DNA from 3 places in the Rossellomorea yichunensis genome. Region 3 is predicted to be linked to each of the others. Evidence: riboswitches for the same ligand, from Rfam matches in the RefSeq annotation. Region 3 holds a riboswitch; each other region holds the start of a gene.
The links. A riboswitch is a leader RNA that binds a small molecule or an ion and turns the genes downstream of it on or off. The one in region 3 is predicted to bind lysine.
Positions count from the first base shown of each region.

Region 1: linked by a shared signal. The riboswitch ahead of RSX31_RS14580 (Na+/H+ antiporter NhaC family protein) and the one ahead of RSX31_RS09915 (aspartate kinase) in region 3 are both predicted to bind lysine.
Region 2: linked by a shared signal. The riboswitch ahead of lysA (diaminopimelate decarboxylase) and the one ahead of RSX31_RS09915 (aspartate kinase) in region 3 are both predicted to bind lysine.

Region 1 is NZ_JAVYAD010000005.1:107,431-114,889, forward strand. It holds gene RSX31_RS14575 (sodium-dependent transporter) at 1-676, opposite strand, end outside; gene RSX31_RS14580 (Na+/H+ antiporter NhaC family protein) at 985-2,550, opposite strand; lysine riboswitch at 2,666-2,847, opposite strand; gene yunB (sporulation protein YunB) at 2,927-3,691, opposite strand; gene RSX31_RS14590 (HD-GYP domain-containing protein) at 3,751-4,863, opposite strand; gene RSX31_RS14595 (YunC family protein) at 5,058-5,360, opposite strand; gene RSX31_RS14600 (bifunctional metallophosphatase/5'-nucleotidase) at 5,417-6,769, opposite strand; gene RSX31_RS14605 (sulfite exporter TauE/SafE family protein) at 6,797-7,459, opposite strand, start outside.
Region 2 is NZ_JAVYAD010000007.1:251,380-258,838, forward strand. It holds gene RSX31_RS19475 (GTP pyrophosphokinase) at 244-903, shown strand; gene lysA (diaminopimelate decarboxylase) at 1,178-2,464, opposite strand; lysine riboswitch at 2,580-2,756, opposite strand; gene RSX31_RS19485 (DUF4179 domain-containing protein) at 2,877-4,277, opposite strand; gene RSX31_RS19490 (sigma-70 family RNA polymerase sigma factor) at 4,258-4,794, opposite strand; gene RSX31_RS19495 (helix-turn-helix domain-containing protein) at 5,148-5,738, opposite strand; gene RSX31_RS19500 (DMT family transporter) at 5,831-6,790, shown strand; gene RSX31_RS19505 (2OG-Fe(II) oxygenase) at 6,825-7,459, opposite strand, start outside.
Region 3 is NZ_JAVYAD010000003.1:409,119-416,577, reverse strand. It holds gene RSX31_RS09925 (succinate dehydrogenase cytochrome b558 subunit) at 35-643, opposite strand; gene RSX31_RS09920 (YslB family protein) at 995-1,432, shown strand; gene RSX31_RS09915 (aspartate kinase) at 1,523-2,761, opposite strand; lysine riboswitch at 2,954-3,132, opposite strand; gene uvrC (excinuclease ABC subunit UvrC) at 3,418-5,187, opposite strand; gene trxA (thioredoxin) at 5,607-5,921, opposite strand; gene RSX31_RS09900 (electron transfer flavoprotein subunit alpha/FixB family protein) at 6,129-7,109, opposite strand; gene RSX31_RS09895 (electron transfer flavoprotein subunit beta/FixA family protein) at 7,152-7,459, opposite strand, start outside.

The DNA.
Region 1 (7,459 bases), on a different contig from region 3:
CGTATGCCGCTACCCAAACACCAGGGTCAGCTATTTTGCTGAAATCCGGTTTGAAGAAAGCATCTAACCCATCCAATGCTCCAGGCAATGTTAAAGCGCGAACAACAATTATTAAGAATAAAATAACTAGTGCCGGAATAAAGATCTTATTCGCTACTTCGATTCCCTTCTTTACACCTTTGAAAAGAATCCCTAGTGTAATCACCCATACCAATACAAGTGGAATGAATACTCCAGGAACGATACTTCCTGTCTGACCTGGATCAACCGTAAGCTTCAAATAGTCGTTGAATAAGAATGACTCTGTATCCTTCCCCCAACCTAAATTGAAAGAAAACACACTGTACGACATCGCCCATGCGATAATGACGGCATAATAGGTAGATATGACAAATGCGATTAATACTTGCCACCAGCCAAGCCACTCAAATTTCCTATTAAGACGGAAATAAGATAGTGGTGCCGACCCACGGTACTTATGACCTAACGTAAATTCAAGCACTAATAATGGAATTCCCGCTGTAAGAAGAGCGAATAAATAAGGAATAAAGAATGCTCCTCCACCATTTTCATACGCTACTGCCGGAAAACGCCAAATGTTTCCCAAACCGATTGCTGACCCGACAGCAGCAAGAATAAATCCTGCTCGTGTTCCAAACTGGGCACGTTTCTCCATGTTGGTCCCCCCTAGTTCTTTCCAACTACCATATTAAGGTATTTGAAATTTTTATATTTTCAGATTATTTATAATCTAAAGTCAGTATAGCTAGTTCCACGCCAATTGTCAAAGCTATTTTGAAGCTTTTAAAGAGATTTTTTAAAATTGGGACAGGTACTATTTCACTATAAGAATTTTGTCGAAACATGAAGGATTAATGATCGGAAAGGTTGAGGTGGGTTTTGGGATACCGTCACGGGTTTTAATAAAAGCACGAATGCATAATAAAAAACCAGAAGCCGATGAGCTCCTGGTTTTTCATTATATTATTGTTCTGAAACTGCCGGTTTTGCTTTTTCTCCAAACAGAAAAGCGAATGCGATGATTAAGATGATCACAACGCCAAGACCGAATAGTGTGCTTCCAGTGAATCCTAATACAAGATATCCAATTGAAGCAGCAACCGCTCCTATTAATGCGTATGGAAGCTGTGTAAGAACGTGATCGATATGATTGCTTCCTGCCCCTGTAGAGGAAAGGATGGTTGTATCCGAGATTGGAGAACAGTGATCTCCCAATACGGACCCGGCTAATACAGCTGCCATAGCAGGAAGTAAGATACTTACATCTGTAGCTGCAGCAATTTCCCCGGCGATCGGAAGTAAGATTCCGAAAGATCCCCATGAAGTTCCCGTCGAGAATGCCATGATTCCGGCAACTAAGAATAAAATGACTGGAAGTGCCTGCATCGGTAAGCTTGATTGTTCAACCAGACCCGCAAGATACGTACCTGTTTGCAATTGATCGATCAACGTGACGATCGTCCAGGCGAAGATAAGGATGTAAACGGCCGGCAACATGGATTTGATCCCTTCCACTACTGCTACTCCAACTGCTTTACCTTCGATTCCTTTCAAGCTGACTTGACGGATGAAGAAGATCAGCGCAACAAGGAGACCGAATAATCCACCATATAATAATGATTTCGTTACATCTGTATTTTCAAAAATCGGCAGGATGTCAAATGATCCAACGGCTTGATACCCTGTCCAGAGCATCATTCCAATTGTACCGATAACAAGTGCTACGATCGGCCAGACAAGATCACCAACTGATCCTTTCGAGCTGACAGGCAGATCATTTTTCAATTCGCCTGGAATCTCCTTTTCAGGATCATAAAGGGCTCCCGTTTCAAGGGCTCTTACTTCATGCTCTTTCATCTTTCCAAAGTCCAGGCCTTTAGCAGCAACCATGATTACAAGCAGAACAGCTGCCCAGACATAAAGGTTCATTGGAATCATTTGAACGAAGGCTGAAAATGCGGTGTACTCTGTGATACTGTGAGTAGCGAGAATCGAACCGATGATACCGATGATGTACGCTCCCCAGCTTGAGATTGGTGAAACGACACAAATCGGTGCAGATGTCGAGTCGATGATATAGGCCAGTTTGGCACGTGAAATTTTGTGACGATCCGTAATGGGTCTCGAAACCTGCCCAACAGCAAGTGCGTTAAAATAGTCATCAATAAAAATTATGATACCTAAAACGGCTGCAAGAAGCTGTGCACCTTTTCTCGTTTTCACACGTTTCATCGCCCATTCACCGAATGCGCGGCTACCGCCGGAAATATTCACAAATGCTGTGATGACACCAAGAATGAGCAAGAAGAAGATAATATAGACATTCCAGGTGTTGAGCGCTCCATCTGCGACAAAGATGCCTTTAAATGCGTCCCACATAAAGCTGAATGTTTTCGTAATTGAGAAATCTGCTAACAGAAAGGCAGACGCAACGATTCCTACTCCCAGAGAAAGTAGAACCCGTCTCGTAAGTATAACCATAAGAATGGCTAAAAGGGGTGGTAATAATGAGTAAATCGTGTTTTCCATAGTGTCCTCCTCCTATTTGATAGGGGGGAACCATCGTAGCATGACAGAGGATAATAAAAAAAGGCAACGATAGAGAAGCTATCATTACCTTAATAAGTAATTTAAGTGCTCCATCACGATCTGTAGCTCCCCATTATAGAGATTCCCTATAATGACAGTGTTATCCTTCTTCAAGATAACCCCAGCAAATACACATTCGACATGTATATTTACTTCGGCAAAAGTTCCCTTTCATCTGTTCTCTAAGTTGTCATCCTCAAACAGCTTACTCTTGAACTCTGCGCCTCTACCCCATCGGACTGATGATGTGGTGTGTTATAAAATTTTCTTTATTAATATATCAAACTATCATTCTTTTGACAACTTTTTTTCCTGACTAATTTGTGGGAATTTCAATAGAAGGACTGGATTCCCCACCTCCATTGTTATAAAACTGCGGTACATCCAGGTGGACGGTACCCATGGCAACCAGGATATCCTGCTTGATGGTTTCAGTTTTCGTTGCAAATGGAATGATGATCTGGACATTGACTTCAAGCTCGACAAACACTTTTACAACGGCATTATTTATCCCGAATTGCTCTACCGTAGTCTTAATATCAGATCGGACATCCCCGATCGAGTGAAAGCGAATCGGCACTTTTGGACCAAGGTTACCGAGTAACACGTTGTTGGTCGCTTGGCCAAGAGGGACAGAGTAAGTGATGCCCTTCGCTGCTTTTGACTTACCTTCATCGATTTCCACTTCGGTAATAAATTCAAGGTTTTCTAAATTCCCTTCCTCTGCTTCTTGCAGGTTTTGCTGAACTAAGTTGGTGATTTCTGCCTGAACCCGGTTGATGGTCTGAGTATTATATTTAAATGAAACAATATCGCCTTCTGTATTCTTCACTTCTTCCGTTATATCCGAAATATCAAGAACATCTGCAATTTTTTTGTTTATTGCTTTATTGATAACCAACGTACCGATCCTGCTGGTTTGAGTTTCAGCATAAGCAAGCAGTGTCGGTTTCAAACCTTTGTTAATGATCCACAATCCGAATCCAGTCGAAATCATAAAGAATAGAATCGTGATGATCATCACATATCGAAAAGGCAGCGGCCCTCCTCTTCGGGGTTTGTATGTTTTAAACTTTGACAAAAAAATCCCCCCTTACAAGCTATTTGTATGCAAAGTAAGAGGGGTTTAACGCAAAAAAATTATTTAATTTTAAGAGATTGTGGTTCATAATCCGGATCAAATCCGGTAATCACCTTATCTAATTCCGCACTTAAATCCATGGGATAAGGAGTTCGTATTTCCTGTCCATCTTCTTCGATGATCCGGATCACCGGTCGATCCGTTACACCTTTATTTTGATCGGTCACAATTCCTTTTCGCCCATCATTCAGCTCGACAACCATCCCATTTGGATATATGGCCACAGAAGACCTGAAGGCTTCAATTACATTTGTATCAAACAGAGTACCGCTTCCTGCATATAATACCTCCAGCGCTTGATGTGGAAGCATTGCTTTCCGATATACACGATTTGACGTCATGGCGTCGAATACATCGGCCACCGCAATGATTTTTGCAAAGGGGTGGATATCCTCACCTTTGATTCCCCTTGGATATCCGGATCCATCAAGCCGCTCATGATGCTGATACGCGCAGTGAGCAATGATCAGGGACACAGAATGAAGCTGTCGCAAAATCTCAAAACCGTGTTCTGAATGCTTCTTGATTTCACAAAATTCGTCTTCTGTCAGCTTTCCTGGCTTCAGGAGAATTTCCTCCGGCACAAGCATCTTACCGATATCATGCAAAATTGCTCCCACGCCTAACTGCTCGAGCTGTTTAGTGGACAGTTTAAGTTCCAGACCTATGGATAATGTATACAAAGTCACATTAAATGAATGATGAAAAATATAGGAGTTATATGTGAAAACATCCGTCAAAATGGTTAGGAGATCATGATTCGCCTTTACTTCAGACAAGACTACATCAATCACCTGCTTCAATTGCTTGGCACTATCTTCAATCATAAGCACACCTGGTGGCGCTTTCGATACGCTTAGTTGATTAAAGGCCATCTCAATATTGTTTACAGCTTGCTGTCTCACCTTACTCGAAACAGTTCCCTTTACATGGATTCCCTTCGAAAGGGAGTCTTCAATATAGACATACTGGATGCTAAGCTCCTGCAACCTGAAAATCATGCGTTCTGTAATCGGAACGTTATCATGAATTAAAGCTTGACCTCTCATATTATATACGGTTGTAGCTAGAACCATGCCCGGTTTCAAAGCCCTAGTTGATATAAGCCTCATAGAATTCTCCTATGTAATTCTTTCATTTTTCGACAAAATTTCCTAGTATCTCCATTATAAAGGATAAAAACGTTCTTGCAAGGTGTATTTCCTGATATATTGTTAATTATTCATGAAAGAATATAAAGCGAATGGTGATATTCACCCAACAAAAAACCAGCGCTCTCGGAAAAAGCAACTGGTCCAATTTATACTTATATCATTTTCAACAATGCATCCCGGCCGATCATGCCCGGTGTGATGCCGCGATTTTCTGCCTCATAGGTGATGGATTCCAGAGGGGCGTCCAGAAGCTGATCGATTGTTTTTACACCGACTGCTCTGCCTGCAATGATTCCTCTGTCTTTCAACTTCTCATTTAGTAACCCTACGTCCAGTGCTCCACACATTATATATCCTATATCACTCGTTACAACGAGGAGATTGGTTTTGGGCAGTTCAACAGAAATCGCTAAAAAGGTATGTCCCTGAATGGAAATCGGAGATACATTCATCATGTGCTATCGCTCCTTTCCCTCATATGTATGATACGGGATTGGAAACGGTGATACATTTACTGCTTTAATTTCCACTGGAGGACATCCCGTAAAAACTCAGGCATAAAATATTTTTTCTCCAGTCTTTGAAGGTCTGGAAAGAAGTGTCCAAACGTGAACATATCTGGTAAGGCAAGCTTGTATATCTTCTGTGGATCAATCGGTTTTTGACCGATTAAGATTTCATGGCCGTTGAATTGAATATTCCTGTATACAAACCGGCCCATCACCTTGCCTCTGAATCCTAATCCCTTTACTTGAAGATGCGGCCATTCCTCATTAAATGTCTGTTTAATGATTTCCTTCAGCTCTGCCCCCTTCATCTCGATGAGACATGGATTGATGGGGTGAGGCAGGATCCGGTGCAGATCCTGTTTCGTCACTGCCCCCTCTTCCAGTCCATCAATGAGCAGTCCTGAATTGAGAAAAGCACAATCAGCCTCACACCATTCAGCAACAGCATTACATAACACATCCGGAAGAGGAGAAGGATTAAACCAATCCACTGCCAGGGGTTCGGCGAGCTCGGTTACTTTTTCTCCTAACAATGCCTCCCCCTCCTGATACCACTCGAGGCTTTCCTGCTCTTCTTTTTCTACAGGGGGAAGTTCCTGCTGTTCATAAAGCTGTGCTTTTTTGCCGACAATCTTTTTATTGGCTATGTCAACCTCTATCATCATATGACCAACATAATGACCATACTTTCCAGCTGCGCCAAGCATCGTTTTCTTAATTTCTTTTCCTTGATGCAACACATGATGGGTATGAGCTCCAAGGATCACGTCAATTTCGGGAAATTGCGCTGCAATCAACTCATCATCCCGAATCCCCAGGTGAGATAGAAGAATCACCATATCCACCTGGGGGTGAAGCTCTTGAACCAATTTCTCAAGCTCATCCAACGGAGAAGTAATATTCCAGCCGAGGGCTTTATAAAAAGGTTTAAAATAAGCTGTCAATCCGATGACGCCAATTTTCATGCCACTATCCGTTTGATAAATATGATGGGCTTTGGCCCAGCTCGGAAGCTGCGAAGACTGGTCTAATAGATTGCCTACAATCACGTGAAAATCTGCATGGTCATACAGGCTGTTTAAATCTACATAGTCCAGTGTAATTCCTTCATTGTTCCCGATCGTTATAGCATCATAGCCTACTTCATTTAGAAAATCGACGTTTCCTTTTCCTAAAGTAGCTTCACTTAATGGATGCCAGCGGTCTACATGATCTCCGATATCAAATAGATAAACAGGTTCTCCTTCATCCAGATGCCATTGTTTTCTCTTCTTCAAAAATTCCCGAATCCTTGACCAATGCTCAAAATGACTGTGAAGGTCGTTTGTATGATAAATATGAATGGTTTCTTTCACTATTTGCTCACTCCTATTGGAGGTATATTATCCTGTAATACCTTGGTAAATCAATCGAATTCCAATTAAAATTAATATAATCCGCAAAACACTCACTAATACTTTTGATTCGAGCTTCGTATTCAAATAGGCCCCAAACTTTGCCCCTATCCAGGCACCGGGAATGAGTGCAAGTGCATATAACCACTTTACATTGCCAAACATGACATGCGTTCCTGAACTGACCAACGCCGATAGAAAAATCATGAACATGGATGTCGCGACGGCTACATGAGGTGGAAAAAGAAAAATCAAGATCATTGCAGGTACCATTAATGATCCACCGCCAATGCCAAATAATCCAGATGTAAATCCAACTGCAAAGGCAATAGCCGCCCCTAATAAAGGAGGATACCCATATCGAAAGGTGTTTCCGCCAGGATCGGTGAATTCCCGTTGAAACGATGCACTCTTGAATGTCTCAATAGGCTTTAACTTGTTTCTAATCATGAGCACTATGGCAATCAGAATCATAAATATACCAAAATATAAATTAAAGCTTTCCATGTTCAATCCCTTGTTTACCCATGCTCCAAGTATCGAACCTGGCCCACTTCCGGCAAAGAAGATCAGGCCGCTTTTATAATCAACGGTCTTATGCTTTAAATAAGCCAGGGTGGATGATAACCCTGTGAAAATCATAATGACCAA
Region 2 (7,459 bases), on a different contig from region 3:
AAATTGTAAGTCTCAGCACAGGCAATACTCAATTGGGGTTATTTTTCGGGAGTAGAGAACTAGTCTCCATGTGAACACTAGATTCCATTCAACTTTTATATGAAAATAGATACAAAATTGTCACGTTTCCAGACTAGATGTCGAGGGGGCAAATTGGATATACTGATACCATTACAATCTAAGGGAGCAGTCAACGTGAATGAGATTAACCTTAAAGAACTGAGAACGAACCTGAACCGCTTCATGCTTTCATATAAATTCGCCCTTGAAGAAGTCCGGACAAAGATCAATATCTTAAGGGAAGAATTCCAGGTCATCCATGAATACAATCCGATCGAACACATTTCGACCCGTCTAAAGTCCCCCGAAAGTATCCTGAAGAAGATGTCAAAGAAGGACATGAAACCTTCCTTTGATCAGATGAAAGAACAAATCCGGGATATTGCAGGCGTACGCATCACCTGCTCGTTCATCGAGGATATCTATAAGGTGTCGGACTTGATTCAATCCCAACATGACATTACAGTGGTGGAAGTGAAGGACTATATCAAGACTCCGAAGCCAAATGGGTATCAAAGCCTTCACCTCATCGTGCAAATTCCTATTTTTTTGACAGATCGCGTGGAAGTCGTGTATGTGGAGATTCAGATCCGCACAATCGCCATGGATTTCTGGGCAAGTCTCGAGCATAAAATTTACTACAAATATAACAAGCAGATTCCCTCCCATATCCAGGATGGGTTAAAGGAAGCCGCTACACAGGCGGCTTTACTTGATCGCAAGATGGAACAGCTCAATCATGAAATCAATATATTAAAAAAAGAGGATGGAGAGGATTCGAGTTTGATGACACCGAATGAGGTTCATCAATTTCTGGTGCAGCTCTCAAAAGAGGAAGATTGACAAAACAAAGAGGCTTGCATGCTTCAATGCAGCTTCTTTGTGGGTCGAACCTGGATCTTCAGACCGGGACAGAGGACCTATCCCTATGTCTCACCAGGTAGGTTCATCCATTACTTACAATACTTTCGGAAGAGGATTTATGAATAGATAAAAAAAGAAGGCTGCGTCTAATGAGACGCAGTCTTCTTTTTTATACAGATGAGTGTTTGAGTTATGGACTTTCAGGGCAGGAACTAGTACCCATTCCGTTGTAGGTAGGGAAAACCAACCCTATTTATCGGTCATTCCGAACTAAATCTGCATACGATTCACGCTCAATCACGACCCGTGATTCCCCATCATGCACAAACACAACGGCAGGGCGGGGGATCCGGTTATAATTACTCGCCATCGAATACCCGTAAGCCCCTGTACTGAACACCGCCAGTATATCACCGTAATTCGTCGGAGGAAGCATCAGGTCCCAAATCAGCATGTCACCGGATTCGCAACATTTCCCTGCAATACTCACAAGCTCGGTGCATTCCTCTTGTGGACGGTTGGCCAGGACCGCATGGTATTTCGCCTGATATAGGGCGGGGCGGATATTATCCGTCATCCCTCCGTCAATCGCGACATACGTACGCACATCCGGGATGATTTTCTTTGATCCCACTTTGTACAACGTCGTACCCGCTTCTGCCACCATACTTCGGCCCGGCTCCACCCATACTTCAGGAAGAGGATATTCATTCTTTGCAAAATAGTTCTTCACACTATCGGTAATAGATTTCACATAAATTGGAATCGGCAAGGGCTGGTCTTCTTCCGTATACCGGACACCAAATCCTCCGCCGATATTCAGGACCGGCATCGTCACATCATACTCGATCCGGATTTTTTGCAGGAAATCAGCCAGTACTTGAATCGCCTGATCAAAACCTTCCCGTTCGAAAATCTGGGATCCAATATGTGAATGCAGCCCGAGTAATGAGAAGTACGGCTTGCGGAGAGCTAACTGAATCGCCGTATTCGCCTGTCCGTTGGAAATGCTGAATCCGAATTTCGAATCCTCCTGTCCCGTCGTGATGTACTCATGGGTGTGGGCTTCCACACCTGGCGTGACCCTGATCAGGATCTGAACCTTTTGCTCACGCTCCTTTGCCAGGTCGTGCAGCAGTTCAAGTTCAAGGAAACTATCGACGACAAAGCAGCCGATCTCAGCTTCAAGAGCCATGATGAGCTCCTCTTCCGACTTGTTGTTCCCGTGGAAATGAATGCGTTCAGCGGGAAATCCCGCCTCCAATGCCGTATACAATTCCCCTCCGGACACGACATCCAAGGATAGTTCCTCCTGCTCTGCCAGGCGCACCATCTCTTTACATAGAAACGCTTTACTCGCATAAGCCACCTGGTACTGCAAACCACTTTCCAGGAATGCATTTCGGAACAATCGTGCATTTTCACGGATCATCCTTTCATCGTAGACCATTAAAGGCGTCCCATAGGTCTCCACCAACTCACCCGTGCTCATTCCCCCGATTTCAAGATCTCCACGAACATTCACATCAACTGTACTCATATCCTATACTCCTTTTGACTCTCTCTAAAAAAACACAAAAAAACCGTATGAAGCGATGCTCATACGGTTTATCATCAAAAGTTTTGGAAACATGATGAAGACTATGTATTAACATCTCTTCAATAGTTCTCCACAACTTCTTCATTGTGACAGTCCAGCATTTCTTCAATGCTGGCCCAACAAAAAATAGAATTGGCTATTTTCTGCTTCGGCGATCTGCCTTTCCCTTCTTTTCTCAGAATCCATTATTCTCAAAGAAGGTACTCATCATACTCGCGCCTCTATTATCAGAGAGTGACGTATTATTTTGTTTGAATTACTATACCATTCTCTTGAAATAGTTGTCAATTGGTTTTTGAGAGAGAAATAGGCAAAATCCCCGGAATGGAGCCCGGGGATTTCGTGGATCATTTTATTTCAGATTGATTTCGAACGGTTTCATTTTGACGGGCTTATCATTTCTGCTCAATGACTCGAATGGAACAATTAGAGAGTAGTCCTCAAGGTTGGCATCCTGAGGCAATGTAAACGTGGATTGATAACGGAGAGTATCCTTATCCACTGTTTTCGTTGTAGCACTTCTGATCATATGATTCAGCATCTCATTATAATCTAGTTCATCCTTGGCATTTCTTTTAATATCTTTTGATGGGATCACCTGAACGAATTGAGCAAAATTCTCTAAAATATCATAATTGAATTGTTTTTCTTTGATGGCATCGATGGTGAAGTCCAGTGTCACCTTCCCTTTTACGTTTTGGATATCTTGTATCGTGACCTGATAGCCAAAACGAGGGCTCTTCACCTGGAATGGAGGTGAATCCTTCAGTGAGATGATGCCGTCTTCATCTACTCGCTCCATATCAGCTTGGACTTTCAGCGACTGTGCCTTATCACTGAGTTTACTAGTGAACAGCTCCCTGACAGTCTTTTGATAATCACCGTCAACTTCTTTGATATTCAGTGTCTCTGCACTGGACTTTGATAACCGGTTCCCTAAGTCATCAAACACGACCAGATTTAACGTATCCTTCTCCGACTTCACCGAATATGTATACTCCAGTGTAGTCGTAGCTTTTCCTTTAGTGATGGATGTCACTTGCAGCTCAATTTCACCATGGGGCGATTCTGTCCTTACATCTGTGTGGATCGTTTCAGATGGAATCCTCTCAACCGGTACATCAAAGGTCCAAGTCCCGTTCACATCGGCCATATGGGTGAAAGTTAACGGAAGGGTGAAGTTTTCCGGCGGTTCTTTCCCGTCCCGGTAAAATTCGATCGAGCCTATGAACTCATCCCCGTCTTTTTTAAGACCCGAACTTCCCGACCCCCATTGATTCTGATCCTTCCCGTCGAAGAGGTGATAGCTGTAACCGCTCACCGGACGATTCCCTTCGTCCATATGTTCAATGGAAAGGTCATCACCCTTCGCCTTGAAGGTGACCCCGATGATGTTCCCGTCATAATACGTGCTTGTAATCGTTACATCGACACCGTTGGAAGTGGCGGCCTGATTAACTTCCGTCACTTTATCGCTGAAATAGAGTTCTTTCCCGACCTGGGAACCTACTTTTTCGTAAATGCCGCCCAGTACAGGCAGTTTGGCCAGTGCATTGTTCACAGGTGCGAATAGGAAGCCCGAAATGAGTACCATGGAGGCAGCAGCGGTGGTAAAGGCGGCACTTATTTTGGCCGTTTTTTTCCGGACTTTTTGTTTTCTACCTTTTTGTATTCCTGTTGAGATTGCCTCAAAAACCTCTTCTTTTGGTACCTCGATGCTGTTCATTTCTTCCTCAAACCATTTTTTGTCCATACTGATTCACTCCTTCCAATAGCATTCTCAATTCCAGCTTTGCCCGGTGAAGATACGTCTTGACCGTCCCTTCAGGCGTACCCATCGTATCGGCAATCATCTTGATCGACTGACCCTGGAAATAGAATAAGATAATGACCGTTTGATAGTTTTGATTCAAAGACGCCATAGCTGTAATCAAGTCAATCCGCCCTTCTACATCCTGTTCTTCTGAGACGATGGCGGTATCGAGAAACTCATCCCCTGTCAGCACGAGCCGGTTTTGTTTCTTTAGGATGCTGTATGCCGTATGTATCAGGATCTTGATCAGCCAGGTGCTGAAATACTCCGGATTTTTCAACCGGGATATTGAGGTGAATGCTTTACAAACCGTTTCCTGCACAACATCCAGAGCATCCTCTTTATTTCTTACATATAGAAATGCCGTCCGGTATAACTTCTCACTTTCTGAGTGGATCAGCCTTTCGAATGCCTGTTCATTCCCCTTTATTGCTTTTTTTACAAGTTTTACATCCATTGATTAACCTCCTGTCATTCATTAGAGTCCGGTGGGGTGGGAAAAGTTTCAAGGAATTTTTTGTGTGGTGGAAAAGGGAGCATCTACCATATATTTCAAAAATACGCATAAATGATGTAATGAGACGCATTTAATATAAAATTGACGCAATTATCTTTGATAATGACGCAATTCCCCTCGAAAATGACGCAATCATGGCCGATTTCGACGCAATTAAGTAAATCGGATGGGGTCAGCCGCCAAGAAGTTTGAATAAAAATGATCCCAAAGTCAAATAAAGATTGAATCAACCTTTTTTAACCTCCACCGTTAGGCTTTTTGCTAAAAAAAGAAGCTTATCCCATCGATAAGCTTCAATCTGTCCGTCCCGTGTAAATCATCACAAAATGCAGGACTGCTTCCGTTGATTCCATATTGATGTAGCTGTGTACTTTATCACCATGGAACTTGATCGAGTCATACTGACCTAGCTCGAATTCCTCATCCTGCACCTTCACACGCACTCTTCCTTCCATGACCGTGACAAATTCAATCACCCCGGGTTGGTGGGCATCGGCACTGTACTCACTGTCCGGTTTCAGGAAGGCCCTGTGGGTTTCCAATGAGCCATAGCCAGAGGAAGTAAACATCGGTTCCAAGGTCAAGGATTCATTGGCACTGATCACTTTGCTCCCTTCATTTTTCCGGGAGATCTGGACTTCCTGTTTTTCCACGAGGAGGGCGGATATCGGGATAGCTAAACCATTCGCTATTTTCCAGATGATCGTCAAAGACGGATTCGCTTCTCCCCTTTCGATCTTGCTAAGTGTCAAAGTACTGACTTCGGTCATGGCGGCGAGCTCCTGCAGGTTGAGCCCGCGCTCATGTCGTATATGTCTCAGTGTCATCCCGACGTGTTGCGCCAATTTTTCCGGGTCCTGCCAAGTCAAACCGTCATTGTTCATATTCCTACCTCTTTCTATAGACAATGTATGTAAGTATATTATAATATATGTAAAATAAACTATAGTATATAAAACGGAAAGGAGTGTTCATCATCAAAGAGCTTGCTCTCGGTATCATTTCATCTATGTTCTTTGCCGTCACCTTTATTCTGAACCGTTCAATGGAGCTAGCTGGTGGAAGCTGGATGTGGAGTTCATCCCTGCGATTCCTGCTCATGCTCCCCTTCCTATTCCTTATTGTAGGTTTAAGGAAGAATGTAAATCAAGTGTGGATTGAAATAAGGAAGCGACCATTTGAGTGGCTGACATGGAGTTTTGTCGGGTTTGTGCTCTTTTATGGCCCTATCACTTATGCGGCTGCGTACGGACCGGGCTGGCTCGTCGCGGGCACGTGGCAGTTTACCATCGTCGCGGGCATCTTGCTTGCTCCCTTGTTTTATACTTCGGGACCGGTGAAGCGCAGGCACTCCATTCAAATAAGAGCACTGGCCATTTCCTCGATCATTTTAATAGGGGTTCTTTTCATCCAGCAGGAAAATGCCAGTGGATTGTCACCTTCAGAAATGGTCGTAGGTGTCTTACCTGTGATCATCGCAGCCTTTGCTTATCCACTAGGGAACCGTAAGATGATGGAGGTGTGCGGCGGGAAGCTTGATACCTTCCAACGTGTGCTGGGGATGACGATTGCAAGTACTCCCTTCTGGTTGATCCTGGGGTGCTATGCGTTTATCAAGGTGGGGGCACCAAGCACGTCGCAAGTGACACAATCTTTTATCGTCGCCATCTGCTCAGGAGTGATTGCGACATCCCTATTCTTCATTGCGACAAATCAGTCCCGCCATCATCCTGGGAAGCTTGCGGCAGTGGAAGCGACCCAGTCCACCCAGATCCTGTTCGTCATCATGGGTGAAGCGGCGATCCTGTCCGTTCCATTCCCATCAGGATCCGCCCTGATCGGCATCCTTCTGATCATCACAGGCATGATCATCCACACGCTGAACATAAAAAAAATGAACTCAGGAATTATTAAACCAATTAAATCGGCAAGTTAAAAAAGAGGGGCATCTGGGATGCTCCTCTTTTACTTTATTTAAATACCTTTCTTCTCATCCACTGGGTCGCAGCCCATTTATCTCCGATGACAACCGGTGCCCCGCCATGAAGCGTCAAGTCATTCAGCTCCTGGTTATCATAGAAATATTCGAAGTAGACTGCCATCCCCTTTTGCGGAGAGACAGAGAAATTCAATTTAGGGAAGTACGTTTCCCCGCCTTCTTCAACGTCATTCAAGTACATGACAAGGGTGCTGATTCTCGGATTCTTCACCGGCCGCGATGATGCCGAGAAGAAATCGAAGTGGGCCTTGTATTCCTGACCCGGTTTATAGTTAAGGATTTGAAGACCTTCCCCGTGCTCCACAGGTATATTCATAATTTGAGAGACTCTCTTTTCCACTCTAGTCACAACGTCATGTTCGCCTTCTTGAAGGAAAACGCTGCTGCTCGTTCTAAGTTCATCGACAGTACGGGTATTCCCTATCTTCGAACGCTGCACCCGATCCTTTGAAAGCTGGATGAGTTCATCACATTCTTCATGGCTCAGCACATTGCCAAGAACCACGACCAGTGGCTCTTCCATTTTTGCGATAATCTGAATATCCCGGTCTTCCGTCTTGATCTTATTCCCTGTATGGTGAAAAATCGTTTGTTCCTTTACAGCTA
Region 3 (7,459 bases):
TTATTTAATCTATTAGACTCGTATCTATTTCTTCTTATACGAAGGCAAAAATTGCACGCATACCGACAACCGATAACGCTACAAAGATTCCGATCGTAACATATGTAGCAATTAATTGAGAACGAGGTGAAACTGTAATTCCCCAGCTCACGCAGAATGACCATAAACCATTCGCAAAGTGGAAGATCGTTGAAAGAACACCCAGCACATAAAATCCTAGCATAAATGGATTAGATAAGATGTTTTCCATCATTTGAAAGTTCACTTCAGCCCCAAATGCTGCTGCTACCCTTGTTTCCCATACATGCCAAGTAACAAAAATAAATGTGATTACTCCAGACACACGTTGAAGTAAAAACATCCAGTTACGGAAATAACCAAACTTACTTGCATTGTTCTTAGACGTGAATGCAATGTAAATTCCGTAGATTGCATGGAAATACAATGGAAGGAAGATGATAAAAATTTCAAGGATATAACGGAAAGGTAAACTTTCCATGAAGTGTGCCGCCTGGTTAAATGATTCTTCCCCGCCAGTGGCAAAATGGTTCACGACTAAATGTTGTGTTAAAAATAATCCAACTGGAATAACACCTAGCAATGAATGAAGCCTGCGATAATTAAATTCTCGATTTCCAGCCATGATTTACCCCCCTTAATGATAAAATATGAATTCGTTTTCTAATGAATTTTCAAGAATGATTAGACGACGATACATATTTTATATTGTAACAATAATGTGACATGTCCATTTTACTCCCAAGGAGTGGAAGCGTCAAGAAAACGTATACATAATTTCGACAATACCGCAAAAATATTTTCAATTTATTGATAACAGAAAAGATGAGGTATTGCCACGTTAAATGTTCGAAAATTCAAATAAATATCAAATAAAAATTATATCACCAAAATATCCCAAGGTCATTTTTCAAGGTATGGGATGATAAATCCACTTTTCATGTATATAATAGTTTTATAGAAAGAGGGGATTTACTTGGAACAGAAAAAAGAAGAAGTACATCAACCGTCCGTTCCAATCTTCGGATATGAAATGTTACGTGACATATTGATTCCAGAAATTTTAGGAAAGCATACACCCGATATATTATACTGGGGTGGAAAACAGCTCTCTCGGAAATTCCCCCTTCAGTCATCAGAGGAACTGATATCGTTTTTCGCTGAAGCCGGCTGGGGAACTCTTACACTGCTGGAACAAAAAAAGAATGAGATGACCTTTGAAATAAGCGGACCGGTGTTAGAACGACGCCTTGCCTTAAAGTCGGATGTAACATTCAAACTGGAAACGGGCTTTCTAGCCGAACAAGTACAGTTACAAAAGAAATGTGTGGCAGAGGCTGCCGACGAACTACATAAACGGAGTCATTCAGTGAAAGTGATTGTAAGATGGGACGAGAAAGATAAAGTAGAGTAGTCCTTACCGACATCCTTTTCCTACTCTAATAAAGGGTTGCCCATGACAGGCAACCCTTTTTCACTTGTTCCGCTTTTTGCTCCTTTAGTATTATAACGTGATTTCTTCCATCTTCACCGCATCCAGGTTAAATGCAGTATGTAGGACGCCTGCTGCTTTTTGCATATTTTCCTCGTCTACGACAGCAGATACTTTGATTTCAGACGTGCTGACCATTTTCACCACAATGTCGTTTTGAGCTAACACTTCGAACATTTCCGCTGCCACACCTGGATTTGAGATCATACCGGAGCCAACGATCGATACTTTTGCAAGCTCACTTTCATGCTCAACATGGGTAAAGCCTAATTGCTCTTTGTTTCGTTCCAGAACAGCAAGGGTTTCCACCAGGTCCTGTTCTTTAATAGAGAATGATAAATTGGTCGTATTCTGATCGGTTTGGCTTTGAATGATAATATCTACATTCAAGTGATTTTTGGCTAAGGTGGTAAACACTGAAGATAGTCCCGTTAATGCGTTTCCTAGTCCAAATACAGTTACACGTGTGATTTCACCTTCAAATGCTACGCCTCTCACGATCAGGTTTTGTTCCATGCTTGCTTCCTCCTCAATATACGTTCCTTCAATTTTCTCAATACTGGATCTGACTTCTAACGGAATTTGATAATTCTTGGCAAATTCCACTGCCCGTGGATGCAGGACTCCAGCCCCTAAATTAGCGAGTTCCAACATTTCATCATATGAAATGGACGGTAATTTCCTTGCTCCTTTAATATAACGCGGGTCCGTTGTGTATACCCCGTCTACATCTGTATAAATATCACAGCGCTCTGCTTTCAGGGCAGCCGCGATCGCCACGGCGGTTGTATCCGATCCGCCACGACCGAGAGTTGTAATTTCCCCAGATTCCGTCATCCCTTGGAATCCCGCTACGATCACCACTCTTCCCGATTGAAGGTGACTCAACATCTTTTCAGTATGGATATTGGTGATCCTCGCATTACTGTGAACGGACTCCGTCTCGATCCCGGCCTGCCAGCCTGTGAATGAGATGGCATCATGTCCGGATTGAATCAGGGCCATCGTGAGGAGCGAAATGGTGACTTGCTCCCCTGTAGAGAGAAGCATATCCATTTCTCTCTTACTTGGTTGCGATGTAATTTCCCTTGCCAATCCAACGAGTGTATCCGTCGTTTTCCCCATGGCAGATACCACGACCACAACATCATTTCCTCTTTCTTTTTCTTCTGCGATTCTTGACGCAACATTTTGAATTCTTTCCACAGAACCTACTGAAGTCCCACCGAATTTTTGAACAATAATACTCACTGCTTCTCCCTCTTTCTCACTCGAGTGCTTGGTTAAGACTCATTCTTTGATGGTGAAGAGTACAATCACAATCATCCTAAACGTTCATGGAACAGGTTCATCACCTGCGCTGGATAATAAAAAAAGCAATGAGAATAATATCTCATTGCTTTATGAACATACAGCAGAACATACTAAATAGGTTCATGGGCATTGTGAGATAGCTCTCCAAGATTGAATCATCTTGACAATCCTACATTTCTTAAACGTAGAACCAGCGGAATCAGCATGAGACCGAAACCACTTCGGCGACTCTCCCCTTTCCAGGCATCTCAACAGAGCTCATACTCCTCTTTACCTGTACTTTTGAAGTTCGCACCTCTATCACCACTTTAAAAAGTGATAATGTTATAAATTTTCGTTAATTATAGCATACAAAAAATTGTGATTCAATGCACAATTCAAAATAAAATTCATTTTTTGTTTCACGTCGTAAACCTTTTTGATAGTTAGTAGGAGCGAGTAGTGGTTGATTTCCGCTACAGGTGCTCGCTTTCCGCTCCAATCAACTATCATAGTCAACCAGTTACTTCGAAACAAAACCATTATAAAAACAACACTCTTTTAAATATAAGCCCAATCAAAAGAAAACACATTCTTACTTGTTTTACTATTACTTACTTCAACTTCTCAGCCAATTCCTTAGCCACGGCTTCCGGAATCCCTATCTCAATAAATTCCTCCACCGTTGCTTCTTTCATCTTCTTCATGGAGCCAAAGTGCTTGAGAAGCTGCTTCTTCCGTTTCGGTCCTATGCCGTCAATGTCGTCGAGGGTAGACTGGAATGCGCTTTTTCCTCTGAGCTGTCTGTGGAAGGTGATGGCAAATCGGTGGACTTCATCCTGGATCCTCTGTAGTAAGTAGAATTCCTGGCTTCTCTTTTCAAGAGGAACGATTTGCAATGGATTCCCATACAGCAGTTCCGATGTCTGATGCTTATCATCTTTTGCAAGGCCGCCAAGTGGGATATCCAACCCCAATTCATTCTCAATGACATCCCTCGCCGCTTCAATCTGCCCTTTTCCCCCATCGATGATAATGAGATCGGGTAAAGGAAGACCATCTTTTAAAACTCTCGAGTACCGTCTGCGTACGACCTCCCGCATGGATTCATAATCATCAGGCCCCTTCACGGTTTTAATCTTATACTTTCGATACTCTTTCTTCGCAGGTTTCCCGTCGAGGAATACAATCATCGCAGACACAGGGTCCGAACCCTGGATATTCGAGTTATCAAATGCTTCGATCCGGAAAGGAGTATAAATGCCCATATGCTCCCCGAGACGTTCGATCGCCTTGATCGTCCGTTCTTCATCTCTTTCAATCAAGGCGAACTTTTCTTCAAGTGCCTGTTTCGCATTCTTTTCGGCAAGCTTGACCAACTCTTTCTTCTTTCCACGTTTAGGCTTGGTGATTTTCACCTCGATCAGCTTAGCCGCCAATTCTTCATCAATCTCCTCAGGCAAGAAAAGTTCCTTTGGCTTAAAATGATTGGATTTCGAATAAAACTGACCTAAGAAAGTCAGAAATTCGTCCTCGGGTTCATTATAGAGTGGGAAGAGTGACACATCCCGCTCAATGAGCTTACCTTGACGCACAAAGAATACCTGAACACACATCCAGCCTTTATCAACGGAATATCCGAACACATCCCGATCAGTGAAATCGGTCATGGTCATCTTTTGCTTCTCCATTGTCGCTTCAATGTGAAGGATTTGATCGCGGAATTCCTTCGCTCTCTCAAATTCCAGATTCTCTGCTGCTTCATTCATTTTCACCGTTAATTGATTCTTGATATCTTTATATCCGCCATTCAGGAACCTGGAAATTTCGTCAGTCATTTCTCTATAAGTGTCTTTACTTACTTCTTTGATACAAGGAGCAAGACACTGACCCATATGATAGTAAAGACATGCCCGATCAGGAAGGGTCGTGCATTTTCGTAACGGATACAGCCGATCCAGAAGCTTTTTTGTTTCATTAGCGGCTCCTGCGTTGGGATACGGTCCAAAGTAACGCCCTTTCCCCCTTTGGACTTTGCGGGTCGTAATAAGTCTTGGGTGTCTCTCGTTCGTTAACTTGATAAACGGATAACTTTTATCATCCTTTAACATGACATTGTATTTAGGATCATATTTTTTGATCAGGTTCATTTCAAGCACCAGGGCTTCCAGATCAGATGAAGTCATGATGTATTCGAAGTCCTCGATTTCACCTACCAGCCGTTGAGTCTTGGCATCATGAGAACCGGTGAAATAAGAGCGCACACGATTCTTCAATACTTTCGCTTTCCCCACATAAATAATCGTACCTTGTCTGTCTTTCATTAAATAACAACCGGGTTGATCCGGTAATAGAGCTAATTTATTCGTAATGGTAGGGTTCATCGACTCTCTCCCTTCTTATCTGCCCTGTTATAGACGGTGTTTGTTGAATAAACAGGATCGAGTTGTTCCTGTGAATATTTTTTCACTTTGGTATCCCGGAGAATAGAGTGAAGTAAAAGGAAGTTCATTTTTATTGTTTGTCACTTTTTATTTTTTTTCGTTTCTCTTCATATAAAAACCAACTCAGTCTGGAATTCCTTCTTAGCCTATTGTAAGGCTTTCAATGAATGGATTCCAATTTAAAGTTGGTTTAAGGTTTAACATTTATCTGATTTTTTTGATTCCCTTAAAACGAGGCGGCTTGGTCAAAGGCAACAAGTATCAGGGCTGCATGCTCAGGATCCAACTGTCTGATAGATAGTTTAATACAATAAAACACCGGGGCTCACAAATCGAGGCCCGGTGTATCAAAGATTATCTTATACGTGTTTGTTTAATAGTTCAGCAAGTGCTTCCTTAGGTTGGAAACCGATTACTTTGTCTACAACTTCGCCATCTTTAAGGACAACTAAAGTCGGGATACTCATAACCCCGTATTTACCTGCTGTTTCCTGATTTTCATCAACGTCAACTTTGACGATTTTCACTTTGTCGCCCATTTCTCCATCTAACTCTTCCAGTACTGGAGCGATCATTTTACAAGGCCCACACCAAGGTGCCCAGAAATCCGCTAATACCAGTCCGGAATTTGTTTCAGTAGAGAATGATTGATCAGTAGCATGTGTAATTGCCATTTATATGCGCCTCCTAAAACTTTGAATGTAACGTTAGTATATCACCGTTTTTTTTGTGATGCTATTAATCTGCTCGTAGGTAATATTCCCTTCAGATAACGGAATATACAGGGAAGAAAAATAAGGAGCAGCCATCCGGCTGCATCCTTATTTTCACTACATAATATGTTCATACCCTATAGACGCTACTTCAAAACGTGAATTGAATCAAGAAGAAGATACTTTAAGCTTTTTAAACTCTTCAGTCAGCATCGGTACCACTTCGAACAGGTCACCCACGATTCCATAATCTGCTACGTTAAAGATGTTCGCTTCAGGATCTTTATTGATCGCAACGATGACTTTAGAATTCGACATACCCGCTAAATGCTGGATAGCTCCAGATATACCACATGCAATATATAGGTCAGGCGTTACGACTTTACCTGTTTGACCAATTTGCAGGGAATAGTCACAATAGTCGGCATCACATGCTCCACGTGATGCTCCAACAGCTCCACCAAGAACATCCGCCAGTTCTTTAAGAGGATTGAATCCATCTTCACTTTTCACTCCGCGTCCGCCGGCGATGATGACTTTCGCTTCAGACAGGTCCACACCTTCGCTTGCTTTACGTACGACTTCTTTAATGATTGTGCGTAAGTCTTTAATATCAACGGAAAGGGAAGAAACTTCTCCTGTACGTGACTCATCTTTCGCTAACGGCTCGATGTTATTTGGACGGATCGTCGCAAAAAGCACACCGCCTGTCACAATTTTCTTTTCAAATGCTTTCCCGGAATAAATCGGTCTTGTAAATACCAGGTTCCCGCCAGCTTCTTCAAGATCGGTTGCATCAGAAATCAATCCTGTGCTTAGCTTACTGGCCACTTTAGGAGACAAGTCTTTTCCAAGTGCAGTATGTCCGAAGATGATTCCTTCAGGCTTCTCTTGGTCGATAACTGCTAGAACGGCTTGTGAATAGCCATCTGACGTATACTGCTCCAGTTTATCATCTTCCACAACCACTACTTTGTCCGCACCATATTGAATCATTTCCTCACCTAAAGCGCTTACACTTTTGCCGATTAAAACGGCTACTACTTCTCCGCCTTCAGATACTGTTTTACCTGCCGCAATCGCTTCAAAGGAAACATTACGTAATGATCCGTCCCGAACTTCTCCAAGTACTAATACTTTTCTCGCCATGTTAAATACCCCCTGAATGTTAGTTATTACTATGAGTCAGACTTATATAACTTTCGCTTCATTGCGAAGAAGTGAAACAAGCTCTGATACTTGAGCATCCAATTCGCCTTCTAATACTTTACCTGCTTCCTTCTTCGGTGGAAGGTAGATTTCAATTGTTTTTGTCTTCGCTTCTACTTCATCTTCATCTAAATCAATATCATCCAATTCTACTTCATCTAGTGGCTTTTTCTTCGCTTTCATGATTCCTGGAAGCGATGGATATCGTGGTTCGTTCAATCCTTGCTGTGCCGTTACCAGTAAAGGCAGGGATGTTTCAATTACTTCTGAATCCCCTTCTACGTCACGTG